One region of the Phyllobacterium sp. CL33Tsu genome, then DNA from elsewhere that is predicted to be linked to it. Evidence: predicted binding sites of a transcription regulator. Region 1 holds the regulator's gene; the other holds the start of a gene.
The links. The regulator PhoB, encoded in region 1, activates phosphate uptake and scavenging genes when phosphate is short. The targets are predictions, from matches to a motif close to TGTCATNNANCTGTCAT.
Positions count from the first base shown of each region.

Region 2: a site for PhoB is predicted at 1,694-1,710, ahead of BM074_RS08420 (YdcH family protein). Genes of this name have one in related genera too.

Region 1 covers NZ_FORJ01000002.1:170,882-174,286, forward strand. Annotated here, with positions in the region: gene dmeF (CDF family Co(II)/Ni(II) efflux transporter DmeF) at 1-610, opposite strand, end outside; gene BM074_RS10460 (metal/formaldehyde-sensitive transcriptional repressor) at 607-885, opposite strand; gene phoB (phosphate regulon transcriptional regulator PhoB) at 1,047-1,733, opposite strand; gene phoU (phosphate signaling complex protein PhoU) at 1,752-2,477, opposite strand; gene pstB (phosphate ABC transporter ATP-binding protein PstB) at 2,500-3,273, opposite strand; gene pstA (phosphate ABC transporter permease PstA) at 3,344-3,405, opposite strand, start outside.
Region 2 covers NZ_FORJ01000001.1:1,731,807-1,735,211, forward strand. Annotated here, with positions in the region: gene BM074_RS08410 (MFS transporter) at 1-994, shown strand, start outside; gene BM074_RS08415 (ArsR/SmtB family transcription factor) at 1,072-1,335, shown strand; gene BM074_RS08420 (YdcH family protein) at 1,452-1,631, opposite strand; gene BM074_RS08425 (YdcH family protein) at 1,858-2,061, shown strand; gene purE (5-(carboxyamino)imidazole ribonucleotide mutase) at 2,166-2,663, shown strand; gene BM074_RS08435 (5-(carboxyamino)imidazole ribonucleotide synthase) at 2,660-3,405, shown strand, end outside.

The sequences.
Region 1 (3,405 bases):
AAATGCTGCCCGCGAGAAGGGCGATGATGGCGAGGACGGACGTCAGCGCATCGGCAAGAACGTGCAGATAGGCGGCACGCAAATTATGATCGTGACCGTGGTGATGATGGTTATCGCCATGGTGACCGTGGTGATGATGGCTATGGTCGTCGCGCAAGAGCCAGGCACAAACAAGGTTGACGGCAAGGCCAAGCACGGCAACGGAGATCGCCTGCGGAAAACTGATCGAGATCGGGTTGGCAAGGCGTAGGAAACTCTCCCAGCCGATCAGCAGTGCAATAAGCGCGAGGATCACAGCGCTGGCAAAACCTGCGAGATCGCCGAATTTTCCCGTGCCGAAGGTGAAACGCGGATTGCTGGCATTCTTCCTTGCATAGAGATAGGCCAACGCCGCGATCAGCATCGCGGCAGCATGTGTCGACATATGCCAGCCATCGGCGACAAGCGCCATCGAGCCGAAAACCGTTCCCGCCACGATCTCCGCAACCATCATCGTCGCGGTCAGCGCGATCACAAACCAGGTGCGTCGTTCGTTGCGCTCGTGATCGTCACCCAGAAACACATGAGCATGCGTGCCTTGAGGCAAATGGATCGCGTGATCGTGGCTCATTTCAGATACATCCTTACAACGTCGATGAGATCCACGGCGCCCTTGGCGCGTTCGCTGTCCGTCTCGGTGCCGGGATCGACGACGTGCATGCGAATATGATCTTCGATGAGTTCACCCATCAGGCCGTTTACCGCCCCGCGCACCGACGCCACCAGGTTCAAAATGTCGCCGCAAGGCATTTCCGCTTCGAGCGCACGCTCGACGGCCTCCATCTGCCCCTTGAGGCGACGGATCCTTGCGAGGAGTTTTGATTTTTCCTTCGTAGTGTGAGACATAATATAGCCCCCTACCCTATATTTGTGTAAATTTCAAGTCCAGGACACCCGAGGACTGAGGGTTTAAGGACATTCTCGGCGGACTACAAAATACCAAAAGGCGTCGCATCAGCCATCTAGCGCTGATGCGACGCCCTTGTTAGAACCGCAATAATTGAGAATCAGCCGAACGAATAGCCGGCGCCACGTACGGTGCGGATCGGATCTATCGAACGTCCGATATTGATCGCCTTGCGCAGGCGACCAACGTGGACGTCAACTGTGCGATCATCGACATAGATGTCCGCACCCCAGACATTATCGAGCAACTGGCCGCGCGAAAAGACTCGTCCGGGTGACTGCATGAGGAATTCGAGCAGCCGAAACTCCGTCGGGCCAAGTTTTAGCTCGCGCTCCTTGCGGAAAACGCGGTGCTGTTCGCGGTCGAGCTTGAGATCGCCGAAGCTCAGCACGTGCGAAAGCAGGCTCGGATTGACGCGGCGGAGCATGGATTTGATGCGCGCCAGGAGTTCAGGCGTCGAAAACGGCTTGACCATGTAGTCGTCGGCACCGGTCGAAAGGCCGCGAACGCGTTCGCTTTCCTCGCCGCGGGCGGTGAGCATGATGATTGGCAGGATTTCGGTCTCGCGCCGCGCCCGCAGGCGGCGGCAGAGTTCGATGCCCGACAGGCCGGGCAGCATCCAGTCGAGGATCAGAAGATCCGGAACGTTCTCGCGCAGCGCAATTTCCGCTTCGTCGCCACGTGCGATCGTCTCGACAACATAGCCTTCAGCTTCAAGATTGTACCGGAGGAGGACGCTCAGGGCTTCCTCGTCCTCCACAACGGTGATTTTGGGAGCTATTGCCATATCAAGCCTTCAGTTGAATTAGGACTCGGTCGTTTCATCCACAATAATAGTATGTGTCTGGTCTTCCTTGGGACGTTCCGCCGGCAGTTGCGAACCGGTAACAATGTAATAGACTGTCTCGGCAATATTGGTGGCGTGGTCGCCTATGCGCTCGATATTCTTGGCGCAGAACAAAAGATGCGTACAGGCGGAAATGTTGCGCGGATCTTCCATCATGTAGGTCAGCAATTCGCGGAACAGCGACGTATAGAGCGCGTCGATTTCGTCGTCGCGTTCGCGCACAATGTTCACCTGCTGTACCGAGCGCGTCGCATAGGCGTCGAGCACGTCCTTCAGCTGCGTCAAGGCAAGTTCGGCGATTGTCTGCAAGCCGCGGTAGACCGAGAGCGTCTGGCGGGTATCGGTCACGGCAACGACGCGCTTGGCAATGTTCTTGCCGAGATCGCCGATACGCTCGAGATCGGAGGAAATGCGGATCGTCCCGATGACTTCACGCAGGTCGATCGCCATCGGCTGGCGCTTGCCGATGATGGTAATGGCCTTTTCATCGATCTCGCGCTGACCGGCGTCGAGGATCAGATCGTCCGAAATAACGCGCTGCGCCAGCGCATTGTCGGAATTGACCATGGCGGCGACCGCCTGTTCGACCATGCGTTCGGCATGACCACCCATCTCGGCGATCTTGTGCGTCAGGAACTTCAGTTCGTCATCGTAAGAGCGCACAGTGTGCTGCAACTCGGTCATGTGCTTTGTCCTCGTTCCTGCGTCAGCCGAAGCGTCCGGTGATATAGTCCTGGGTGCGCTTCTCGGTGGGGCTTGTGAACATCATTTCCGTATCGCCGACCTCGACAAGATTGCCGAGATGGAACATGGCCGTGCGCTGCGAAACGCGCGCTGCCTGCTGCATCGAGTGGGTAACGATGACGATGGTGTAGTTTTCGCGCAATTCATCGATCAGTTCCTCCACCTTTGCGGTGGCGATCGGATCAAGCGCCGAGCACGGCTCGTCCATGAGGATCACTTCCGGACTGACGGCGATGGCGCGGGCAATGCACAGGCGCTGCTGCTGGCCGCCGGAAAGTCCGGTGCCTGCCTCATGCAGGCGATCCTTCACCTCATCGAAAAGGCTGGCGCGGCGCAGGCTTTTCTCAACGATTTCATCAAGTTCGTGGCGACCCTTCGCGAGCCCGTGAATGCGCGGGCCATAGGCGACGTTCTCGAAAATAGACTTCGGAAAAGGATTGGGCTTCTGGAACACCATGCCCACCCGGGCGCGCAGCTCGACAACGTCGATCTTAGGATTGTAGATATCCTCGTCATCGAGCGTGATCTTGCCGCCGATCTTACAGCCTTCGATGGTGTCGTTCATGCGGTTGAGACTGCGCAGGAATGTCGACTTGCCGCAGCCCGAAGGGCCGATCAGCGCCGTGACCATCTTTTCCGGCACGTCGAGGCTGACACCGAACAAGGCCTGCTTGTCGCCGTAGTGAACAGTGACTTCCTTGCCTTGCATTTTGATTGCGTTGGGCTGGGCGCTCATCTTGTCGTTTACCGCCTTTTCGAGATTTCGTTCCGTCATAAGGTTCATAACTAGGTCCTCTCTCGAACAGTTACCAGCGGCGCTCGAAGCGGCGACGCAGAAGGATGGCCGTGATGTTCATGACCGCGAGGA
Region 2 (3,405 bases), on a different contig from region 1:
TGTTGCGCTGTTCACCGGGATCCTTGTCGAACCGATAGCGTGGATCGCCCTGCGCGCCCTGACCGGCTTTGCCATGGCGGGCTCCTACATGGTTATCGAAAGCTGGCTGAACGAGCGGGCGACGAACTCCAATCGCGGCCAGATTTTCGGCCTCTACATGGTGGTCAACTTCGCTTCCATCACGGTAGGCCAGATGATGATCGGCTTTGGCGACGTGCGCTCGGGGACGTTCTTCATGCTGACCGGCATCCTCTTCTGTCTCGCACTGATACCAACTGCCATTTCGACCGCCAGCAGTCCGAAACCGCTGACGGAAGTCCAGCTTGATCTCAGGGCCCTCTACCGCAATTCGCCCGTGGCTTTTCTGGGCTGTATCCTCATTGGCGTGGCCAACGGCGCGTTCGGTACGCTCGGTGCGGTCTATGGCGCCTCCACGGGCATTTCGACAACCGAGATCGCCTTGATGATGAGCGCGTCGGTTATGGGCGGCGCGCTGATGCAGATCCCCGTCGGCCGCATGTCCGACCGCACCGACCGACGCTACGTCCTTGCGATTGTTGGCGGCGCAGCTGCTGTGATCGGCCTGCTGATCTTCCTTATCTCGCCGCACAACGCCTATATCATCCTGATCATGACGGCGATCTATGGCGGGCTGGCCTATGCGCTCTATCCCGTCGCTGTCGCCCACGCCAATGACTTTGCCGACTCGGCAAATTTCGTCAAAGTTACGAGCGGCCTGCTGCTGCTCTACGGCTTTGGCACGATGCTCGGTCCCATCCTCGGCGCCCTTGCCATGGAGAGCATTTCGCCATCTGCGCTCTTCGGCGTCACAGCGCTCGCGCATGTTCTGATCATGACCCATGCGATCATCCGCTCGCGCATGCGCGCGCCCGTGCCGATAGAGCTCAGGGACAATTTCAAAACTGCCGGCGCCGAGCGGGTAACGCCGGAAAGCGTGCGGCTTGACCCGCGCGCCGAAAACCCGGCGGAATAGGCGTTTGCGGACCTCTGGAGGTTCGCTCGACAACGAAATCCGTTGACAATGCGCTTCGTTTAAACCGACTATTCTACATGGTCGAGACGGATGCCTTTACAGCCATTTCAGATCCCAACCGCCGTTACCTCCTTGAGGAACTTCGCCGCGGGCCAAAAACCGTGAACGAGCTTGCGCTCGGGCTGCCGATCTCGCGGCCAGCGGTTTCCCAGCACCTGAAAGCGCTGCTCGATGCGCGCCTCGTCAAGGTGAAATCGGAGGGCACGCGCCGCATCTACGCCGTCGATGACAGCGGTTTCTTTCACTTGAATTTATGGCTCGACCAATTCTGGAGCGGATGACGACTCTCATGGCGGGCAAAGAAAAACCCGGTCCCTGCGTGAAGCGGAGACCGGGCTCTTTTATCGCTGCCATCGCGGCGCTGGGTAGCTGCCGGATGGAATTTCGTGGGACCTTCCTAGTGGTGGGTGACGGCTAATTTCAGCCTTTCGATCTGTTCTTTCAGCATAAGCTTGCGACGCTTCAAATCGCTTATCATCAGGTCGTCGGAGGCGGGACTTAACAACGCATCAGCAATCTGCTTTTCAAGCGCTCCATGCTTACGTTCAAGCGTTTCAAGATGAGACTCAATGGCCATCCGGCTTCTCCCTTGGTTTGTTGCCCAACTCGTACGTGCTCCACTTGCCGCGCGGCAAGTATGTGACAGAGCCGTGACAGTCTGCCACCACTTTAAGCAATTGTCGAATTTGTTTCGTAGGATTTTCTTGTGGTGTAAAATGTGATATGGCGACGTGCTGGCGAGGACAGAATTGCCTGCAACCAGTCACTAGCTTCTATTACAGCGAAATATCGGGAATCACTGCATGTCCGATCAGGATCAGGCTGACATTCGATTGGCAGTCGCAAGATTGAAACAAGAACACATGGACTTCGATGCCGCCATACAAGCAATGATCCAGGTGGGCTGCGACCAGCTTCGCATCCAGCGCATGAAGAAGAAGAAGCTCATCATCAAAGACAAGCTCATCGAGCTCGAAGACAAGATCACCCCCGATATAATTGCCTGATTGCAAGAACGGCAGGCACCTGTCCGCGAGTTAACTTGCGGGGGACAACCTTTTCCTTTAATCCGACCTACTCCCACACCGCCTCGTATTTCAGAGGATGCTCAATGCCAGATAAACGCGCTGACGTCGCAATCATCATGGGAAGCCAGTCCGATTGGGCCACCATGCGTCACGCCGCCGAAACGCTCGATGCGCTCGGCATTTCCCATGACGACCGGATCGTCTCGGCACACAGGACACCGGACCGTCTCGTCGCCTTTGCCAAAGGCGCGCGCGAGGATGGTTTCAAGGTCATTATTGCAGGCGCCGGCGGCGCTGCACATCTTCCCGGGATGGCAGCCTCGATGACTGCTTTGCCCGTGTTTGGCGTTCCGGTCGAATCGAAGGCCCTGTCGGGGCAGGATTCGCTGCTGTCGATCGTGCAGATGCCTGCAGGTATCCCGGTCGGGACATTGGCGATCGGGCGGGCTGGCGCCGTCAATGCAGCATTGCTGGCCGCGGCGGTTCTGGCACTGAACGATACAGCACTTGCGGTACGATTGGATGAATTCCGGCAGGCGCAAAGCGACAAGGTTGCTCTGCGGCCTTCTGACGAGGCATGAGCATGATATCTCCAGGTTCGACAATAGGCATTATCGGCGGCGGGCAGCTTGGGCGCATGCTGGCGATGGCGGCGGCGCGGCTTGGCTACCGGACGGTGATCCTGGAACCCCAGGGCGATTGTCCCGCAGGTCAGGTCGCCAACCAGCACATCCTCGCGGCCTATGACGAGCCGAATGCGCTCGAACAGCTCGCTGAGGTCAGCGATGTCATTACCTACGAATTCGAGAATGTGCCGGTCGATGCAGCGGAAACGCTGAACGAGACGAAAAGTGTGTTTCCCCCGCCCGAGGCGCTCAAGGTTTCGCAGGACCGCGTGGCGGAAAAGCGGTTCCTTGCCAAGGTCGGCATTCCGACGGCGCAATGGCGCATCGTCGAAAGCGAAGGCGATCTCGAAGCCGCCCTGCTGGCGTTCGATGGCAAGGGCATATTGAAGACACGGCGATTCGGCTATGACGGCAAGGGTCAGGTCAAGTTCACCGGAGCCAACGGCGAAAGTGCAAAGGCAGGCTACGCGGCAATCGGCGCGGTGCCCGCCATCCTCGAGGCGATGGTCGATTTCACGCGTGAAATCTCGGTAATCGCCGCGCGCGATCAGGAAGGCAATATCAAGGTCTACGACATTGCCGAGAACGTACATAAAGACGGCATTCTCGCGACTTCGACCGTCCCTGTATCGGTCTCATCCACCATGGCCGGGCTCGCTGCCGATGCCGCGCGCAAGCTGCTGGAAGGCCTGAATTA